Regions from separate parts of the Streptomyces sp. Je 1-369 genome, predicted to be linked through region 1. Evidence: riboswitches for the same ligand, from Rfam matches in the RefSeq annotation. Region 1 holds a riboswitch; each other region holds the start of a gene.
What was found. Region 1 has a riboswitch for cyclic di-AMP ahead of NOO62_RS29880 (M23 family metallopeptidase). Riboswitches for the same ligand answer to the same signal wherever they lie in the genome.
Positions count from the first base shown of each region.

Region 1 (4,229 bases):
GCTGGAGCGCGAGTGGCTCGACCGGCTCGGCACGGTCGCCGGCCGCGCCGACGAACTGTGCCGGTACGCGGTCCTGTTCGGCGACCCGCAGCTCGCCCTGACGGCCGTCCAGCGCGTCCTCGACATCACCGCGGAGGAGGTCCAGGAGGTCGCCGCGGCCCGCCTGCGCCCCGACAACCGCGCGGTGCTCGTGTACGAGCCCGTGGAAGGCGCCGACGAGCGTGCCGAGGAAGAAGAGGAGGCGGCGAAGTGACCGAGGCCGCGACGATGCAGTTCCACCCCCAGCCCCAGGCCGGCACCGCCAAGCCCTGGGCCTTCCCCGCCCCCGAGCGCGGCACGCTGCCCAACGGCCTGACCGTCCTGCGCTGCAACCGCCCCGGCCAGCAGGTCGCCGCCGTAGAGGTCCACCTCGAAGCGCCCCTGGACGCCGAACCGGAGGGCCTGGACGGCGTCGCCACCATCATGGCGCGGGCCTTCAACGAGGGCACCGACAAGCACGACGCGGAGGAGTTCGCCGCCGAGCTCGACCGCTGCGGCGCGACCCTCGACGCGCACGCCGACCACCCGGGCGTGCGGGTCTCCCTGGAGGTGCCGGTCTCCCGACTCCCGAAGGCGCTCGGCCTGCTCGCCGACGCACTGCGGGCCCCCGCCTTCGCGGACAGCGAGATCGAGCGGCTCGTACGCAACCGCCTGGACGAGCTCCCGCACGAGGCCGCCAACCCGGCGCGGCGCGCCGCCAAGGAGCTCTCCCGGCAGCTGTTCCCGCCGACGTCGCGCATGTCGCGCCCGCGCCAGGGCACCGAGGAGACGGTCACGGCCATCGACTCGGCGGCGGTGCGTGCCTTCTACGAGAAGTTCGTCCGCCCGGCCACGGCCACCCTGGTCGTGGTCGGCGACCTCGAGGGCACCGACCTGGACGCCATCCTCACGGACACCGTCGGCGCCTGGACCGGTTCCCCGGGCGAGCCGCGCCCGGTGCCGCCGGTGACCGCCGACGACCGCGGCCGCATCGTCATCGTGGACCGTCCCGGAGCGGTCCAGACGCAGCTGCTGATCGGCCGGGTCGGCGCCGACCGGCACGACCGCGTCTGGCCGGCCCAGGTCCTCGGCACGTACTGCCTGGGCGGCACCCTCACCTCGCGCTTGGACCGTGTCCTGCGCGAGGAGAAGGGATACACCTACGGTGTACGGGCGTTCAGCCAGGTCCTGCGCTCCGCCCCGGACGGGACGGGCGCCGCGATGCTCGCCATCAGCGGCTCCGTGGACACCCCGAACACGGGACCGGCGCTCGACGACCTCTGGAAGGTGCTGCGCACCCTCGCCGCCGAGGGGCTCACCGACGCCGAGCGTGACGTGGCCGTGCAGAACCTGGTGGGCGTGGCGCCGCTCAAGTACGAGATGGCGGCTTCCGTGGCGGCGACGCTCGCCGACCAGGTCGAGCAGAACCTGCCGGACGACTTCCAGGCGCAGCTGTACCGGCAGCTGGCCGCCACGGGCACCGTGGAGGCCACTGCGGCCGTCGTGAACGCCTTCCCGGACGACCGGCTGGTGACGGTCCTGGTCGGGGACGCCGCGCAGATCGAGGAGCCCGTCAGGGCGCTCGGGATCGGCGAAGTGAGCGTCGTCACCGGCTGAGTGGCGGCAGCGACCGCGCTGAGCCACAGTCAGGACGCATCGCGACCCCGGTGACCCGTTTCGGTCACCGGGGTCCTCATATGTCCGGATTCATATAGTGGTTGCCTGTCTGGCGTGTGGCGTGCGCTACAAAAGTCGCGTTCTGTTTGTCGAATGAAAGACGCCCCGCTTAGCGTCGACCCGGCTGTCCGTCGCGCAGTACGCCGCATCCGCGGCACCGGGCAGTCATCGCCGAGTCCCCGTACGGCGCGAGCCAGGGGAGCCGGGGACCCACATGTCCCCTGGGGTGAATCGGGAACCTTGCCGTGAGGCGAGGGACTCGTAGGAGACCTTCCTGCTCCGAACCCGTCAGCTAACCCGGTAGGCGAGAGGGAAGGAAAGGAACACCCGCCACATGGCGTTCACCCGTGCCACCGGGAAGCACCGTCGTCCGAGCCGCATGACGCGGACCACCGCGAACGTCGCGGGTGTCGCGGCGCTCACCACCACCGGTGTCATCGGAGGCCTCGCAGGCCCCGCGCTCGCCGCCGCCGACGAAGCGGCCGTGGAGCACACCGGACTCACCCAGGCGATATCCGTCGGTGACTCGCTCGCCGAGAGCATCGACGCGCAGGCCGCCGCGCAGCGCCAGGCCGCCGACGACGCCGCTGCCGCCAAGAAGGCCGAAGAGGCAGCCAAGAAGAAGGCCGCCGAGGAGAAGCGCAAGGCCGACGCCGAGGCCAAGGCGAAGGCCAAGAAGGAGCGCGAGGCCAAGGAGCGCGCCGCCCGCGAGGCCGAGCGCAAGCGCCTGAACACCTACGTCTCCCCGGTCTCCGGCTCGTACGTCTCCACGGGCTACCAGACCGGCGGCGCCATGTGGTCCTCCGGCAGCCACACCGGTGTCGACTTCCACGCCGCGTCCGGCACCTCGGTCCACGCGGTCGGCTCCGGCACCGTCGTCGAGGCCGGCTGGGGCGGTGCCTACGGCAACAACGTGGTCATCAAGATGAACGACGGCACGTACACCCAGTACGGCCACATGTCGTCCCTCGGTGTCACCGTCGGCCAGACGGTCACCCCGGGCCAGCAGATCGGCCTCTCCGGGTCCACCGGCAACTCCAGCGGCCCGCACCTCCACTTCGAGGCCCGCACCGGCGCGGACTACGGCTCGGACATCGACCCGGTCTCGTACCTCCGCTCGCACGGCGTCAACGTCTGACCGACGCGGCCCCCGCAGCGGCCAAGCACCGAACCGAAAGCCCCGGCTCCTCGTGAGCCGGGGCTTTCGGCGTTCCGGGCCGCCGTGTTCTTGGCCAAAAGATATCCATGAATTCCGTCCCGCCGTCGGAAATCCCGGCGCCCTGCAATAGAGTCACGGAACGAGCGTCGGTCGACCGCGTTGCGCGGGGATCAAAGCGGAGGTCCGGTCATGCGCGTTCCCGCGCACTCGGTATGCACGGCCATTCGGGACGACATAGTCGCCGGTGTGTACGAAAGGGGCGGCAAGCTCACCGAGGAACTCCTCGCGCGGCGCTACGGAGTCTCCCGCGTCCCCGTGCGCGAGGCTCTGCGCACGCTGGAGGCCGAGGGCTTCGTCGTCACCCGCAGACACGCGGGCGCGTGTGTCGCCGAGCCGACGGAGCAGGAAGCCGCGGACCTCCTGGAGGTCCGGACGCTGCTCGAACCGCTCGCCGCGGCCCGCGCCGCGCAGCGCCGCACGGACGCACACCTGAAAGTCCTGCGCGGACTTGTCAGGCTGGGCCAGGAGCGCACGAGGAGGGGTTGTGGGGAGGATCTGCGCTCGCTGGGCGGCTGGTTCCACGAGACGCTGGCCCAGGCGTCGGGCAGCCCCGGCCTCACGGCGCTGCTCACCCCGCTGCGGCACAAGATCGCCTGGATGTACGTCGTCGAGCCCTCGGCGGCGCCGGGCGAGTCCTGGTCCGAGCACGCGGCGATCGTCGACGCGGTCGCCCGCCGGGACGCGCAACGGGCGAGGGCGCTCACGGCGGCGCACGTCGAACGGACGCGTGCGTCCCACCGGTTGCGCCCCGCGCGCCGGGGCGGCCATGTGAGGGATTCGCAACATGCCGTAAACAATATGAGCCTCCGCAATTAACGGAGGCGCCGTATGTGAATGCCCGACGATGTGCGCGAATTGATTGGCTTATTCAGGACCGTACCGGCTTATTCAGGACCGTACATACGTCGATGGGGTCACCCGGAATTCCGGGTGACCCCATCGACGTAATGCGAGGAACGTGTCCTAGACCGTCTCCGGAAGCTCCTCGAGCCCCTCGGCGACCAGCTTCGCCAGACGGTCGAGGGCGGCGTCGGCACCCTCGGCGTCGGAGGCGAGCACGATCTCTTCGCCGCCCTGGGCGCCCAGACCGAGCACCGCGAGCATCGAAGCCGCGTTGACCGGGTTGCCGTCGGCCTTGGCGATCGTCACGGGGACGCCGGCGGCCGTGGCCGCGCGGACGAAGATGGAGGCGGGTCGGGCGTGAAGGCCCTCGGCCCAGCCGACGTTGACGCGGCGCTCAGCCATGTGTTGCTGCCCTTCCAGGTGTCTCACACTTGTCTAGACCAGTGTCTCATGCCGTCACGGGTGCTCTGCC
Region 1 covers NZ_CP101750.1:6,610,680-6,614,908, forward strand. The annotation lists gene NOO62_RS29870 (M16 family metallopeptidase) at 1-253, shown strand, start outside; gene NOO62_RS29875 (M16 family metallopeptidase) at 250-1,635, shown strand; cyclic di-AMP (ydaO/yuaA leader) riboswitch at 1,855-2,017, shown strand; gene NOO62_RS29880 (M23 family metallopeptidase) at 2,030-2,833, shown strand; gene NOO62_RS29885 (GntR family transcriptional regulator) at 3,044-3,730, shown strand; gene NOO62_RS29890 (HPr family phosphocarrier protein) at 3,878-4,159, opposite strand.

Region 2 (4,229 bases), 1.2 Mb from region 1:
GGCGCCCCAGACGTAGGGGCTGCCGAGGGCCTTGTACGCGTAGGAGACGGCGGACGCGGCGCGGGCGTCCGGCGCCTTCGAGGCCCCCAGGGTCGCGTCGCGGGCAGTGGAGCGGCTGGCGCGGTCGCCCGGGGGGTCGGTGAGGTCGGCGCGCTGTTCGGCGGTGAGGCGCGACAGGAGGCGCTTCGCCTCGCCGAGCTTTCCGGTGATCGTCCTCTTGTGCTCGCGCAGTTCCGCCTGGCGGGTGCGGAGGGCATCCAGGCGGTCATCGGCCCGGTCGCGCAGCCGGTCGAGTTCCCGAACCTGATCCCGTACTTCGCCGACGGCCACGGCCTGACGGCTGCCGGCTCGGTCGGCACGGGACGCGCGATCCAGGAACTGGTCGGGGTCGGAGGAGAGCGCGAGTTGCATGGAGGGGTCGATGCCACCTGCGCGGTACTGGGCGGCGGCGTACGAACCCAGGCTGTTGCGGGCGGCGTTGAGCTTCTCCGTCTTGCGGGCGGCTTCGTCGCGCAGGCCGCCGAGCTTCCTTTCGGCCTTTTCCGCCTTCTCCTTGGCGCCGTTGTACTTCTCGGTGGCGGTCTCCGCCTCGCGGTAGAGCGAGTCGACCTTGGACTTCACCTCGGCGGGGCTGAGCCGGGGATCCGCGTGTCCCGTGCCGTCGAAGGCGGTGGCCGATGCGGCTCCCGCGAGGGCGAGGGTGGCGGCGGTGCGGACCGTGCTGCCGCTGAGCGAGCGCTGTCGGGGCTTGCGGTGCGCTGGCACGAAGAGGGGCTCCTTACGTGTCCGGCGGCGGCCCGCACAGGGGGAGCGGACCGCCGCCGGGTTTCTCGGCGGTGGTGGCCGACGGCCGTCCCGGGTCGGACGGCGGTGGGGAGCCGGTCACCTGGTGGAGGACGCTAAACCTGGCCGTCACGGGTTGGTGATGGATTGTGCGCAACTGGCAGAAGTGGGCGGAACAGCATGCAGCCGTGACCGTGTGCTCGGCGGGGCGGCGGCCGTTTCGTGCGCGGGCGTGACCGATGGCTGGATTTTTACGTGCCTGCACGCGAGGCGGTGGTATGGGGGCGCCTGCCGGGTGGGGCTGAGGGCCCGGCTAGGCTCCGGCCTCATGGACCTACTCATCCATCTCTTCGTCGGCCTGCACATCATCGGCATCGCCTCGCTCCTGGGCGGTTTCCTGACCCAGATGAAGCAGATGGGCCAGGGCACCGCCCGCTTCAGCCCCTCGATGCTGCACGGCGCGCTGACCATGCTCGTCACCGGTGTGGTCCTGGTGGGCCTCAACCAGGCGGACGACCACACGGTCAACAACGTCAAGATCGGCATCAAGCTTGCCCTGCTGATCGTGATCCTCGCGCTGGTCTACGTGAAGCGCGACGAGGAGAAGGTCGACAAGGGCATGTTCGGCGCGGTCGGCCTGCTGACCACGGCGAACATCTTCATCGCGGTGCTCTGGACCTGAGCCGGGCCTGAGCCGGGCCTGAGCTGGTCCTGAGCCGGACATGAGTTGGTCCTGAGTTTCCCGTCTCTACGCGCGCGTGGCCCGCATCCTTCCCGGATGCGGGCCACGCGCGCGTAGAGGGGCGTTACGTCGTCAGGCGGGGCGGACCACGCTGTGGATCGGCATGTAGTAGATCGACTCGACGCGGACGTTCGCACCCGGCTTCGGGGCGTGGATCATCTTGCCGTTGCCGATGTAGATCCCTACGTGGCTGATGTCGTCGTAGAAGAACACCAGGTCACCCGGTTTGGCGTCGGCGGTCTTCACCGTCGTGCCGACCTTCACCTGGTCCCACGTGGTGCGCGGCAGGGAGATTCCCGCGGCCTTCCACGCGTCCTGTGTGAGCCCGGAGCAGTCGTAGGAGTCGGGGCCGGTGGCACCCCAGACGTACGGCTTGCCGATCTGGGCCTCCGCGAAGTCGATGACCTTCGCGGCCTTGGTGGCGTAGCTGCCGTCCGAGCTCCCGGAGCCCGAACCGGAACCAGAACCAGAACCGGAACCGGAACCAGAACCAGAACCGGACCCCGAGCCGGTGCCGGAGCCCGATCCGGAGTCCTGGCCCCCCTCACGCTCCTTCTCCCGCTGGGCCGCCTCCTCCGCCTTGCGCTCGCGCTCCGCCTCGGCGGCCTGCTCGCGGGCCAGCTTCTCGGCCTTCCGCTTGGCCTCCTGCTTCTTCTTCCGCTCGATCTCCGCCAGCCGCGCCTTCTCCTCGGCGGTCAACTTCGACAGGAGCTCGCGCGCGTCCCCCAGCTTCTTCTGGACGGTCTTCTTGCTCGTCCTGAGCTCGTCCCGCGAGTCGGTGAGCGTCTCCAGGCTCTTCGCGGCCTTCGTGCGCTGCTTCGTCGCAGACGCCTGCTCCGTCTCGTACGCGTCGACCGCCTTCTTCTGGCGCGAGGTCAGCCGGTCCGCCAAGTGGTTCTGGTCGAAGTAGCCCTGCGGGTCGTTGGCGAGCATCATCGTGGCCGTCTCGGAGACGGCGCCGGTGCGGTACTGCGCCGCGGCGAACGAGCCGAGCTCCTGGCGGGCGTCGTTCAGCTTGTCCGTGCGTTTGGCCACGTCGTCGAGCAGCCCGTCGACCCTCTTGCGCTGCTTCTCGGTGCGCTCCTTGGCCGAGTTGTACTTCTGGGTCGCGACGCCCGCCTGCTGGTAGAGCTCGTCGACCTTCTTCTGCACCTCTTCGAGGCTGGGCCTGGACGGCGCCGAGGGCGCCGCCTGCGCGCTCTGCGACAGGAGGGCGACGGAGGTGAGGGCTGCCGTCGTGATGCCGAGGGCGGGGGCCGTACGAATGCCGGCCGTCCGGTTCCGCGGCTTGCGGTGCGACGCCAAGGAGGCGACTCCTTCCGTAGACCGCCTACCGGGTTAGCTGTCGGGTTCGGGCGGATGGTTCGGAAGGCTGCCCTACGGTCCCGTACTTCGTACGGGACCGATTCACCCCAAGTTTTCGGTGGGTCCCCGGCTCCGAACACGTCGGACTCGGCGGAGGCCGCCCGTTCCCGGCGGGGTTCGCCGGTGGGGGGACGAGTGGCCCGCCGGGCACGCTAGCCAACTCGTGTGGTCCCTGTGAAGGTTGATGTTCGATATGCCCGATACATTTTCGTTACTTTACGAGGGTGAGTGCGGGACGCGAGCTGCTGTGGCGGAGTGTGATCGTCCGCGGGCAGGGCGTGACGCGAGGCGGTGTGACCGGAACCCGCAGCGGGTTGTCAGTGGGGCCGCCTAGACTCGGGAGGCGATGAGCAGCCTCTTTGATGACAGCTTCCTGGCGGACCTGCAGCCCTCGCGGGCCGCGGACGAAGCGCCCCCGCCGCCGCCCGAGGACAGCGCTCCGGAGCCCATTCCGGACGACCTGTTCGACGGGAAGTTCGACGTGCCCATGACCCGGGACTCGCACTACCGCGACGGCGCCCCGCGCCCGGTCATCGACCCGGCGACGCTTCTCGACGGGCTGAACGAGAACCAGCGCGCGGCCGTCGTGCACGCGGGGTCCCCGCTGCTCATCGTCGCCGGTGCCGGATCCGGCAAGACCCGCGTGCTGACCCACCGCATCGCGCACCTGCTCGCCGAGCGCGGCGTGCACCCCGGCCAGATCCTCGCGATCACCTTCACGAACAAGGCCGCGGGCGAGATGAAGGAGCGCGTCGAGCAGCTCGTGGGCCCCCGGGCGAACGCGATGTGGGTGTCGACCTTCCACAGTGCCTGCGTCCGCATCCTCCGCCGGGAGTACAAGAAGCTGGGCTTCACGTCCTCCTTCTCGATCTACGACGCCGCCGACTCCAAGCGCCTCATGGCCCTGGTCTGCCGCGATCTGGACCTCGACCCGAAGAAGTTCCCCCCGAAGTCGTTCAGCGCCAAGATCTCGAACCTCAAGAACGAGCTGATCGACGAGGAGGACTTCGCAGGTCAGGCCGCCGACGGCTTCGAGAAGACCCTCGCCCAGGCCTACGCCATGTACCAGTCACGCCTCCGCGAGGCGAACGCGCTGGACTTCGACGACCTGATCATGACGACGGTCCACCTGCTGCGCGCCTTCCCGGACGTCGCCGAGCACTACAGGCGCCGCTTCCGGCACGTCATGGTCGACGAGTACCAGGACACGAACCACGCGCAGTACGCGCTGGTGCGCGAGCTGGTCGGACCCTCCGGAGGCGAGGGGGACGACCCCGCCGAGCTGTGCGTGGTGGGCGACGCCGACCAGTCCATCTACGCCTTCCGTGGCGCCACGATC
Region 2 covers NZ_CP101750.1:5,373,240-5,377,468, forward strand. The annotation lists gene NOO62_RS24595 (C40 family peptidase) at 1-765, opposite strand, end outside; gene NOO62_RS24600 (hypothetical protein) at 1,112-1,465, shown strand; gene NOO62_RS24605 (NlpC/P60 family protein) at 1,598-2,830, opposite strand; cyclic di-AMP (ydaO/yuaA leader) riboswitch at 2,837-2,993, opposite strand; gene NOO62_RS24610 (ATP-dependent DNA helicase) at 3,237-4,229, shown strand, end outside.
Region 2: linked by a shared signal. The riboswitch ahead of NOO62_RS24605 (NlpC/P60 family protein) and the one ahead of NOO62_RS29880 (M23 family metallopeptidase) in region 1 are both predicted to bind cyclic di-AMP.

Region 3 (4,229 bases), 6.0 Mb from region 1:
CACGGGAGGGTAGTTGGGAGGAGTTTCAACGAGGTTAACCAGTCGTTGACCATCGCATGACGGTCTGCTGGGCTGCGCCATACCTGTCGATGCCCTGGGCAACTTTTCTACGCTGTGAGCGCAGCTCAAGGAGTACGTGGAACCGTTACGTCGCGCGGGGCCGCGGTGCCGGAGCGGGCGCCACGTCCATGTCGCGTTCGAACCGCGGTGTTCCGCCGCGATGCCGAACCGCGCGCGGCGGCTGTCGGAGGAGATGCTCGCGTTGCACACGGGGCGGAGCAAGGAGCAGATCGGCGCGGACATCGAGCGGGACAAGATCCTCGACGCCCCCGGCCGCCCTGGAGTACGGCCTCGTGGACCGGATCACTCCTAGGGCCTGCGTCGGGAGACGTCGCTCGCCGCCCGCGACCCGAGGTGATCCCGCCGATACCGCCGCCCGAACCGCCGCCACTGCCCGCGCCGACCCGCGCCGAGGGAGAACTGGTCGACCGTTACCTCGAGGTCGTCGACCTGCTCGGCCGGATCAATCCGGCCCGCGCCGAGCACACCTACGGCGGGCTGCGCGCCGCCCAGGCCCTCGTCGGCCGGGCGGGTGCCCTGCGCGACGCGCCGGCCCTCATGCACCAGCTGGGCGAGAGTGAAGTGCACGCGCCGACGCTCGCCCGGGCGCTGCGCGTCCTCGACGGGGAGCGCCGGGCCGAAGGAGTCACCGTGCCGCCCCCGCGCGGCGGCTGAGACACCGTCGGCCGACCGCGTCCTTCGACACCCCGACGTCCGGGGCCACTTCGAAACGGACCAGTCGGGCTACCCCGGACGGCGTACGAACAGGTCCTTCTTCGCAGGGGTGCAAGTTGCGTTCTGCGAGTACAGCACTGGCGGAATTAGGTATTCCGCTGCTGGTCGAGCGGTCGTCGGACCACCCGGCCGGGGACCGATTCCGGCAGTGTCCACCTGAACAGGTCAGTCGTGAGGAGCCTCACAAAACGCCGTTTCGGCTCGGTTTTTCGACCCATCTCGGGTCAAGATCCCTTCCGACGACAAGCCCCCGCCACAACGGCGGGGCGGTCCGGGCGGACGCCGAGTCCTGCCGCCACCCGGATGACCGGTCGACATCTGTGCAACGGCAGGAGTGGAGGACCCAGGTACGACGGGCCCGTCCGGGAAGTCCGGACGACGCCCTTGGGGTGAAGCCGCAGAGCACGACGCGGCCGGGCATCTTCGCCTGCCCGAACCCGACAGGTCATCTTTCACAGGCGGCTGACGAAGGGTTGCGCATGACCGCGCTGAATCATGTTCCGTCGCTGCTCACCAGGACCGGTGCCGCATCGGTCCTCACGCTCGCCGTCGTAGGCGGCACCGTCGTGGCCCCCGGGCTCACGTCGGAGGCCCAGGCAGCCACCCACGGGACGAAGGCGCTCAAGATCGCGGCGTCCAAGAAGGGCTCCCCGTACGGCTACGGCTCGGCGGGACCCAACCGGTTCGACTGCTCGGGGCTGACGCTCTACTCGTTCAAGAAGACGGGCAAGAAGCTGCCGCGCACCGCCGCCGCGCAGTACAACAAGACCAAGCACGTCTCCCGGTCCAAGCGGACCCGCGGCGACCTGGTGTTCTTCCACTCCGGTCGGAACGTCTACCACGTCGGGATCTACGCGGGTAACAACCGCATCTGGCACGCTCCCAAGAGGGGGGCCGTGGTGCGCCTGGAGAAGATCTGGTCCAACAGCGTCTGGTACGGCAGGGTCCGCTGACCCACCGCGGCCGGTCCGGCGCGCGCCACGCACCGTCAGGTGCCGGTGCGTGGAGTGCGCCGACGGGGATACCCGTACGGGATGTCCGACGACTATGCCTGTACCGCCCGCAACGAAACACCGCTGGAGCGCGCCGACCGCAACTTCGCGGAGCTGCTCCAGGAGCTGAGGGTGACGCAGACGGGCGTTCAGATCCTCTTCGCCTTTCTGCTCACCCTCGCCTTCAGCCCGCGCTTTCCCTCGCTGGACGCGGTGCAGCGCGGCACCTACGTCACGACGCTGCTGCTCGCGGTGCTCGCGGCGGCGCTGTTCACGGCGCCCGCCGCGCTGCACCGCTCGCTCTTCCAGCAGCGGGCCAAGCCGCTCATCGTGCGGGTGTCGTCCCGGCTCGCCGCCGTCGGGCTCGGCGTGCTGGTCCTGACACTCGCCGGTTCGGTGCTGCTCGTCGTCGATGTGACGTCAGGGCGGACCGAGGGACTCCTCGCGGGCGTGTGGACGCTGCTGGTGTGCGTCGGGCTGTGGGGCGTACTGCCACGGCTCGCGCGACGTCCCCTGGCGCGCGTCGAGGCCGCACTCGTTGAGGAGCCGGACGCCCGGCCGTCGGGGGCCCGCGGCGGAGCTCCGCGCCCGATGCGCAGGGAGCGGTGCCGGTAGCGCGCGACGCTGCGCGGCGGCCGTCCCACGGTCAGTGGGTGGCCGGTCAGTGGGTGGCGTCGCGAGGGGTGCGCCGGACCGGGGCACGCCAGGGCAGCGCGATCCACACGGTCTTGCCTCCCTCGTCGGTGGGGCTGACCGAGAGCCTGCCGCCGCATTCGGCGGCCAGCCAGCGAATGATCACCATGCCGCGGCCGTTGTCCTGCTGGACGGCTGCGGGGAGGCGCTTGGGGTAGCGCGGATGGCTGTCGGTGACGCCGATCCGCAAGTGCTCGTCACGGTCGAGTTCGACGTCGACCGTGAAGGTGGGCGACTGTCCCAGGGTGTGCTGCACTGCGTTCGTGGCGAGTTCCGAGACGATGAGTCTGATCGTGTCGGCCACCTCGGCGTCACCGGGCAGGCCCCATTCCGCGAGCACGCGCGAGACGTACTTCCGGGCGGCGGGCACCGAAGCAGGATCGCTCGGCAGGGTGACGGAGGCTTCCTGGTGGTCTGCCATGGCGGCGCTGTCCCTTTCCCACCGGGACCGGTCTCCGACCCGCGGCGGATGACTCGAGGACAGTCCCGGACTGGTGCTTCGCGCCAGCCTGCCACTCCTTGGCCGGTCACGGGTGGCGATCCACCGAGATGTGCATATATCTGTCGCTCGAAGCGGTGAACTCTGCTACGGCAGACCGTATTTGGGCGGGAGACCGGTACTTCCTCTAATCTCGCCTACTGCCCCGCCCCGCCGCTGGGAAATCCGGCGGCTCCGTCCGGAAGGAGACGGGCATGCAGTACGGCCCCGCGGTGCGCCGTCGTCAGCTCGGTGCCGAACTGCGCGCACTGCGTGTGCAAGCGGGACTCACGAGCAGCCAGGCCGCCGCTCGGGCCGGCTGGCACCAGTCCAAAGTGAGTCGCATCGAGACGGGCCGCAGCGGCGTGAAGGCCGCCGACGTGCGACTACTCCTGGAGGTGTACCAGGTACAGGACCCGCAGCTCAGCGACCTGCTCATAGCGTTCACCGGCGCCGACGACCCGGGGGCGGGGCGCCACCACTGGTGGAAGGCGTACCGCGATCTGCTGCCCGCGACCTATCGGGATTTCATCAGCCTGGAGTCGCAGGCCAGTTGGATGCGCACGCTCGAGACCACCGTGGTGCCCGGCCTGTTGCAGACACCCGCGTACGCGCGTGCGGTGACCCGGGCCGCGCTCGGCGGGCTGCCGGAGAAGCAGGTCGACGCGCTGGTCGAGGTCCGGCTCGCCCGTCAGGACGTGCTGCGCGCGGATCCGCCGCTGCGTCTGCACGTGGTCATGGACGAGGCGGTGCTGCGACGGCCGGTGGGCGGGCCTGAGGTCCTCGCCGAACAGTTGCAACGGCTACGACAGGCATCCCTTCTGCCTCATGTCGAGCTACAGGTACTGCCGTTCACCGCAGGTGAGCATGTGGGCCTGATCGGTTCTTTCGTTATTTTTTCATTTCCGGACATTGCCGATCTGGATGTGGTTGTTCTCGACCATTTGACGAGTAGCCTCTACCTCGAACGGAAAGAAGACCTCCAGGCTTACTCGGAGGCCTACTTGTCCCTTCAAGTAAAAGCGCTCTCAGCCGAGGACTCAACGGAATTCATCGCCGGGCTATGCGACGGCGCGTAAGGAGGCACCATGACCGCACTGCCTCGGTACGTACCTTCCAGCACGACACTTCGAGGTGCGCGGTGGCAGCGCAGCAGTTTCAGCAACGGAATGAACAACTGCGTCGAGGCCGCCACCCTCGACTCGGGTCCGCTGACCGGCCTGTGCGCCGTGCGTGACTCGAAGAACACGGCAGGGCCCGCCCTGCTCATC
Region 3 covers NZ_CP101750.1:570,477-574,705, forward strand. The annotation lists partial or broken gene NOO62_RS02610 (ATP-dependent Clp protease proteolytic subunit) at 230-371, shown strand; gene NOO62_RS02615 (hypothetical protein) at 415-735, shown strand; cyclic di-AMP (ydaO/yuaA leader) riboswitch at 1,095-1,271, shown strand; gene NOO62_RS02620 (C40 family peptidase) at 1,275-1,748, shown strand; gene NOO62_RS02625 (DUF6328 family protein) at 1,830-2,402, shown strand; gene NOO62_RS02630 (ATP-binding protein) at 2,449-2,901, opposite strand; gene NOO62_RS02635 (helix-turn-helix domain-containing protein) at 3,174-4,037, shown strand; gene NOO62_RS02640 (DUF397 domain-containing protein) at 4,047-4,229, shown strand, end outside.
Region 3: linked by a shared signal. The riboswitch ahead of NOO62_RS02620 (C40 family peptidase) and the one ahead of NOO62_RS29880 (M23 family metallopeptidase) in region 1 are both predicted to bind cyclic di-AMP.

Region 4 (4,229 bases), 2.4 Mb from region 1:
GACCTGGTCATGGCCGACGCCACCATGAGCATGGCCGTCTTCCTCGACGACCACGCCACGTTCGAGAAGGCCGTGCAGCACTTCAGGACGCGCGTGCCCGCGTACTTCTACCTGGAGTCCGACGGGAAGCTGCCCGTCTCCCCGGCGGGCAGCGGCATCGACACCGCCGCCGAGCTGAAGAAGTACTGGTTCGGGCAGGGCACGTACGCCGACGGGCTCTCCCAGGAGACGTGCCGCAACTTCAAGCACGCAAGCTACTCGCTCGCCGCCACCTCGCACCTGGCGGAGACCGCCCGGCACCAGGGCGTCGACCTGTACGGGGAGGTCAGGGACCGGCTCCGGGCGGCCTTCGAGTTCCACTCCAAGTACCAGCTGGGCGCGGCGGCGCCCGCCTGGCTGTGCGGCGGCAGGGTGCGGCGCGACATGGGACCCGACACGGAGGTCGGCCTCAGCCACCTGCGGGGACGGCTGAAGCTGGACATGCCGCAGACCGAGAAGTACACGCGGGAGCGGCGGCCCGAGGGGACGGATGGCCTCTTCGTCGCCTGGGAGACCCTCACGCACGCCGACAGCGCGTAAGTGGTTCGACGCACCCCTTCGGATGGCGTAGAGTTGTGTTTACCGACGCGGGGTGGAGCAGCTCGGTAGCTCGCTGGGCTCATAACCCAGAGGTCGCAGGTTCAAATCCTGTCCCCGCTACTGAAGGCCTGAGGCCGGGAAGCATCAGCTTCCCGGCCTCAGGTGTTTTTCCGTCCGTGACCGCTCCCCGTCCGTGACCGCTTCCCGGCCGTGACCGCTCCCCGTCCGTAACCCGGTCGGCCCACACCAAGTCGCACCCTCCCGCCGCTGCGGGAACCCTGAATGCAGCGCGGTGATGGGCGCGGAGTCGGCGGGAGACAAGCGGTGGGGCAGCGAGGAGAAGCCGACGAAAGGGGGGCCGGCGGGGCCACCGGGCCCGAGCGGGCGTTCGTCCGGGTCCTGCCGCTCCTGCTCCTCGTCGTCGGCGTCGTGTACGACGCGTCGACCCCGTCGGAGTTCACCGCGTCCCCCCTCTTCACCGCCGCACCCCTCATCGCCGCCCCCTTCTACTCGCGGCTCAGCACCGTCCTGACCGGCGTCGCCGCCACCGCCGCCGTCCTCTTCCTGCACTACGGCAGCACCATCAGCAGCCAGGTCGAGGCCGTCACCGAGGTGGTCACCGTGGTGACCGTCGCCGCGCTCGCCATCGTCATCAACCGTGTCGTGCGGCGCAGCAACGACCGGCTCGCCATCGCCCGCTCCATCTCCGAGGCCACCCAGCGCGCCGTGCTGCCCGAACCGGATCCGCGGATCGGCGGGCTCGACTTCGCGGCGCGGTACGAGGCGGCGCAGGCCGACGCGTTCATCGGGGGTGATTTGTACGCCGTACAGGACACCCCGCACGGCGTACGGCTCATCGTCGGCGACGTACGCGGAAAAGGCATGGGCGCCGTCGCGGCCGTCGCCGTCGTCATCGGCGCCTTCCGGGAGGCCGCCGAGCAGGAGGCCACCCTGGAGGCGGTCGCGCAGCGCCTGGAGCGGGCGCTCGCCCGCGAGGGCACCCGGCGCGACGGCCTTGACGCGTTCGAGGGGTTCACCACCGCGGTCCTCGCCGAGATCCGGCACGGCGAGGGCGCCGTACGGCTGGTGAACCGCGGGCACCCGCCGCCGCTGCTGCTGCGCGGCGACGGGCGGCTCTGCGTCCTGTCGGCGAGCGAACCCGCGCTGCCGCTCGGCATGGGCGACCTCGGGGCCTGGCCGGACCGCGCGGACGAGACGGAGCTCCCGCCCGGCGCGCTGCTGCTCTTCTACACGGACGGCCTCTCGGAGGCGCGCAACGCGGCGGGGGAGTTCTACGATCCCGCCGCCCGGCTCGGCGGGCGGATCTTCCCGGGCCGGAGCGGCCCGCACGCGCTCCTTGCCGCGCTCGCGGGGGAGGTGCGGCGGCACACCGGGGGTGGCATGACGGACGACATGGCGCTGCTCGCGGTGCGGCGCCCCACCGCGGGGGAACCGGACGGCACGACCGGAGCTCCGGGTGTCACGGCCGGTGATTGAAGTGCACCGCTCCGCATAACAACTGACGCTCTGTCAAGGGAATGTGAAGTTCCGGTGTTTAGTGATCTGGGGTCAACTCGCCCCGTTGCGCCCCTTCGTGTCCTGTTACGTACACCCGATGAGCGTTAACGATCAACCGGAACAGCTTGGAATACCGACCCGCTGTCTATTAACGTTCGATAACGCAGCGCGGTCGTCCCAGCCGTCACTAGAGACGGCTCCGCGCGCACGCGCCTAATCCCGCAAGGGAGCCGGGGAACCACCAACATGGGGTGAATCGGGCCTCTGCGCATCCGTGCACTCGTGCACCCGTGCCAGGTGTTCGTAGGAGACCTTCCTGCTCCGAACCCGTCAGCTAACCCGGTAGGCGAGAAGGAAGGAAAGGAGTGCGCCCCAGTGGCGTCCAACCGGCCTGCCCCCCAAGCCGTGTACGTTCCGAATGACGACGACTTCGGTTCGTACGACGAGAGCTCCTTCGAAGAGTGGAACCCCACCGAGGAGTCCGTCCGTCCCGTCCGCGGCAGGCACCGTGTGCACAAGAAGGGCGGCGGCGGACTCGCCCGCAGCTCCACCGTGCTCGGCGTGGGCGTCATCGCCGCCGTCGGCGCGGGCGGCATAGCCACCGCGCAGGACGGCAAGCCGCCGGTCTCCATATCGATGCCCGACCTGGGCGCGGTCACCGACTCGCTGCCCGAGGCCGAGTCGCTGCCGGGCGTGGGCTCGTTGATGTCCGACGACGCCGCCGCGGACACCACCGTCGCCGCCTCGGCCCCCCTCACCGCCGCGGGCGTCAGCACCGCCGACGCGGAGCAGGGCACCGCCGACGCGGGCGAGGCCCTGCGCGCCCGCATCATGCAGCAGGCCGAGAACCAGCAGAACCAGGCGGACAGCGCCGTGCGGACCGCGGCGGAGGACGCCGCCGTCAAGAAGGCCGCCGAAGAGGCGGCCGCGCAGCAGAAGGCCGCCGAGCAGGAGGCGGACGCCGAGGCCGCCGCCAAGAAGAAGAAGGCGGAGGAGGCCCGGAAGGCGAAGGCCGAGGCCGCGCGCCTGGCCAAGCTCGCCAAGAGCTTCGTCATCCCCACCTCCTCGTACACCCTCACCTCGCACTTCGGCGACGCGGGCTCCATGTGGTCCTCCGGCCACCACACCGGCCTGGACTTCGCGGCGCCCACGGGCACCCCGCTGAAGGCCGTGCACACCGGCACCGTCAAGGAGGCCGGCTGGGCGGGCGCGTACGGCTACCGCACCGTGCTCGAACTCGAGGACGGCACGGAGGTCTGGTACTGCCACCAGTCCTCGCTCAACGTCAGCGCGGGCCAGAAGGTCTCCACGGGTGACGTCATCGGCCGCGTCGGCGCGACCGGCAACGTCACGGGGCCGCACCTCCACATGGAGGTCCACACGCCGGGCGGCTCGGGGATCGACCCGCTCGGGTGGCTGCAGAGCAAGGGCCTCAATCCCTGATCGCGCTCTTGCGGGGTTCGGTCCGGCCGCGAGTTCGATGTGGCCTGCACGGAATTCCGTCTCCGGTGGGGGCGTTGAGGAGCACATGACTTCTCTTCGCCCACTCGGCTCCTCCGACCTCGAGGTCTTCCCGCTCTCCCTCGGCGGCAACGTCTTCGGCTGGACCGCGGACCGGGCGGCGTCCTTCGCCGTCCTCGACGCCTACACCGCGGCAGGCGGCAACTTCATCGACACCGCCGACGCGTACTCGGCCTGGGTCGACGGCAACAAGGGCGGCGAGTCCGAGACCCTCATCGGAGAGTGGCTCGCCGGGCGCGGCAACCGCTCCGACGTCGTCGTGGCCACCAAGGTCGGCTCCCACCCCGACTACAAGGGCCTGTCCGCCGCCACCATCAAGGGCGGCGCCGACGCGTCGCTGCGGCGCCTCGGCACGGACTACATCGACCTCTACTACACCCACTTCGACGACACGTCGGTGCCCGTGGAGGAGATCATCGGCGCGCTCGACGAGCTGGTGCGGGCGGGCAAGGTGCGGGCGATCGCCGCCTCCAACATCTCCCCCGAGCGGCTCCAGGAGTCCCTCGACGTCTCCGACCGCGAGGGCCTCGCGCGCTACGTCGCGCTGCAACCGCACTACAACCTCGTCTCCCGCGACACCTACGAGGGCCCCCTACAGGAAGTCGCCTCCC
Region 4 covers NZ_CP101750.1:4,197,899-4,202,127, reverse strand. The annotation lists gene NOO62_RS19055 (alginate lyase family protein) at 1-579, shown strand, start outside; tRNA gene NOO62_RS19050 (tRNA-Met) at 626-699, shown strand; gene NOO62_RS19045 (PP2C family protein-serine/threonine phosphatase) at 862-2,076, shown strand; cyclic di-AMP (ydaO/yuaA leader) riboswitch at 2,298-2,461, shown strand; gene NOO62_RS19040 (M23 family metallopeptidase) at 2,473-3,540, shown strand; gene NOO62_RS19035 (aldo/keto reductase) at 3,626-4,229, shown strand, end outside.
Region 4: linked by a shared signal. The riboswitch ahead of NOO62_RS19040 (M23 family metallopeptidase) and the one ahead of NOO62_RS29880 (M23 family metallopeptidase) in region 1 are both predicted to bind cyclic di-AMP.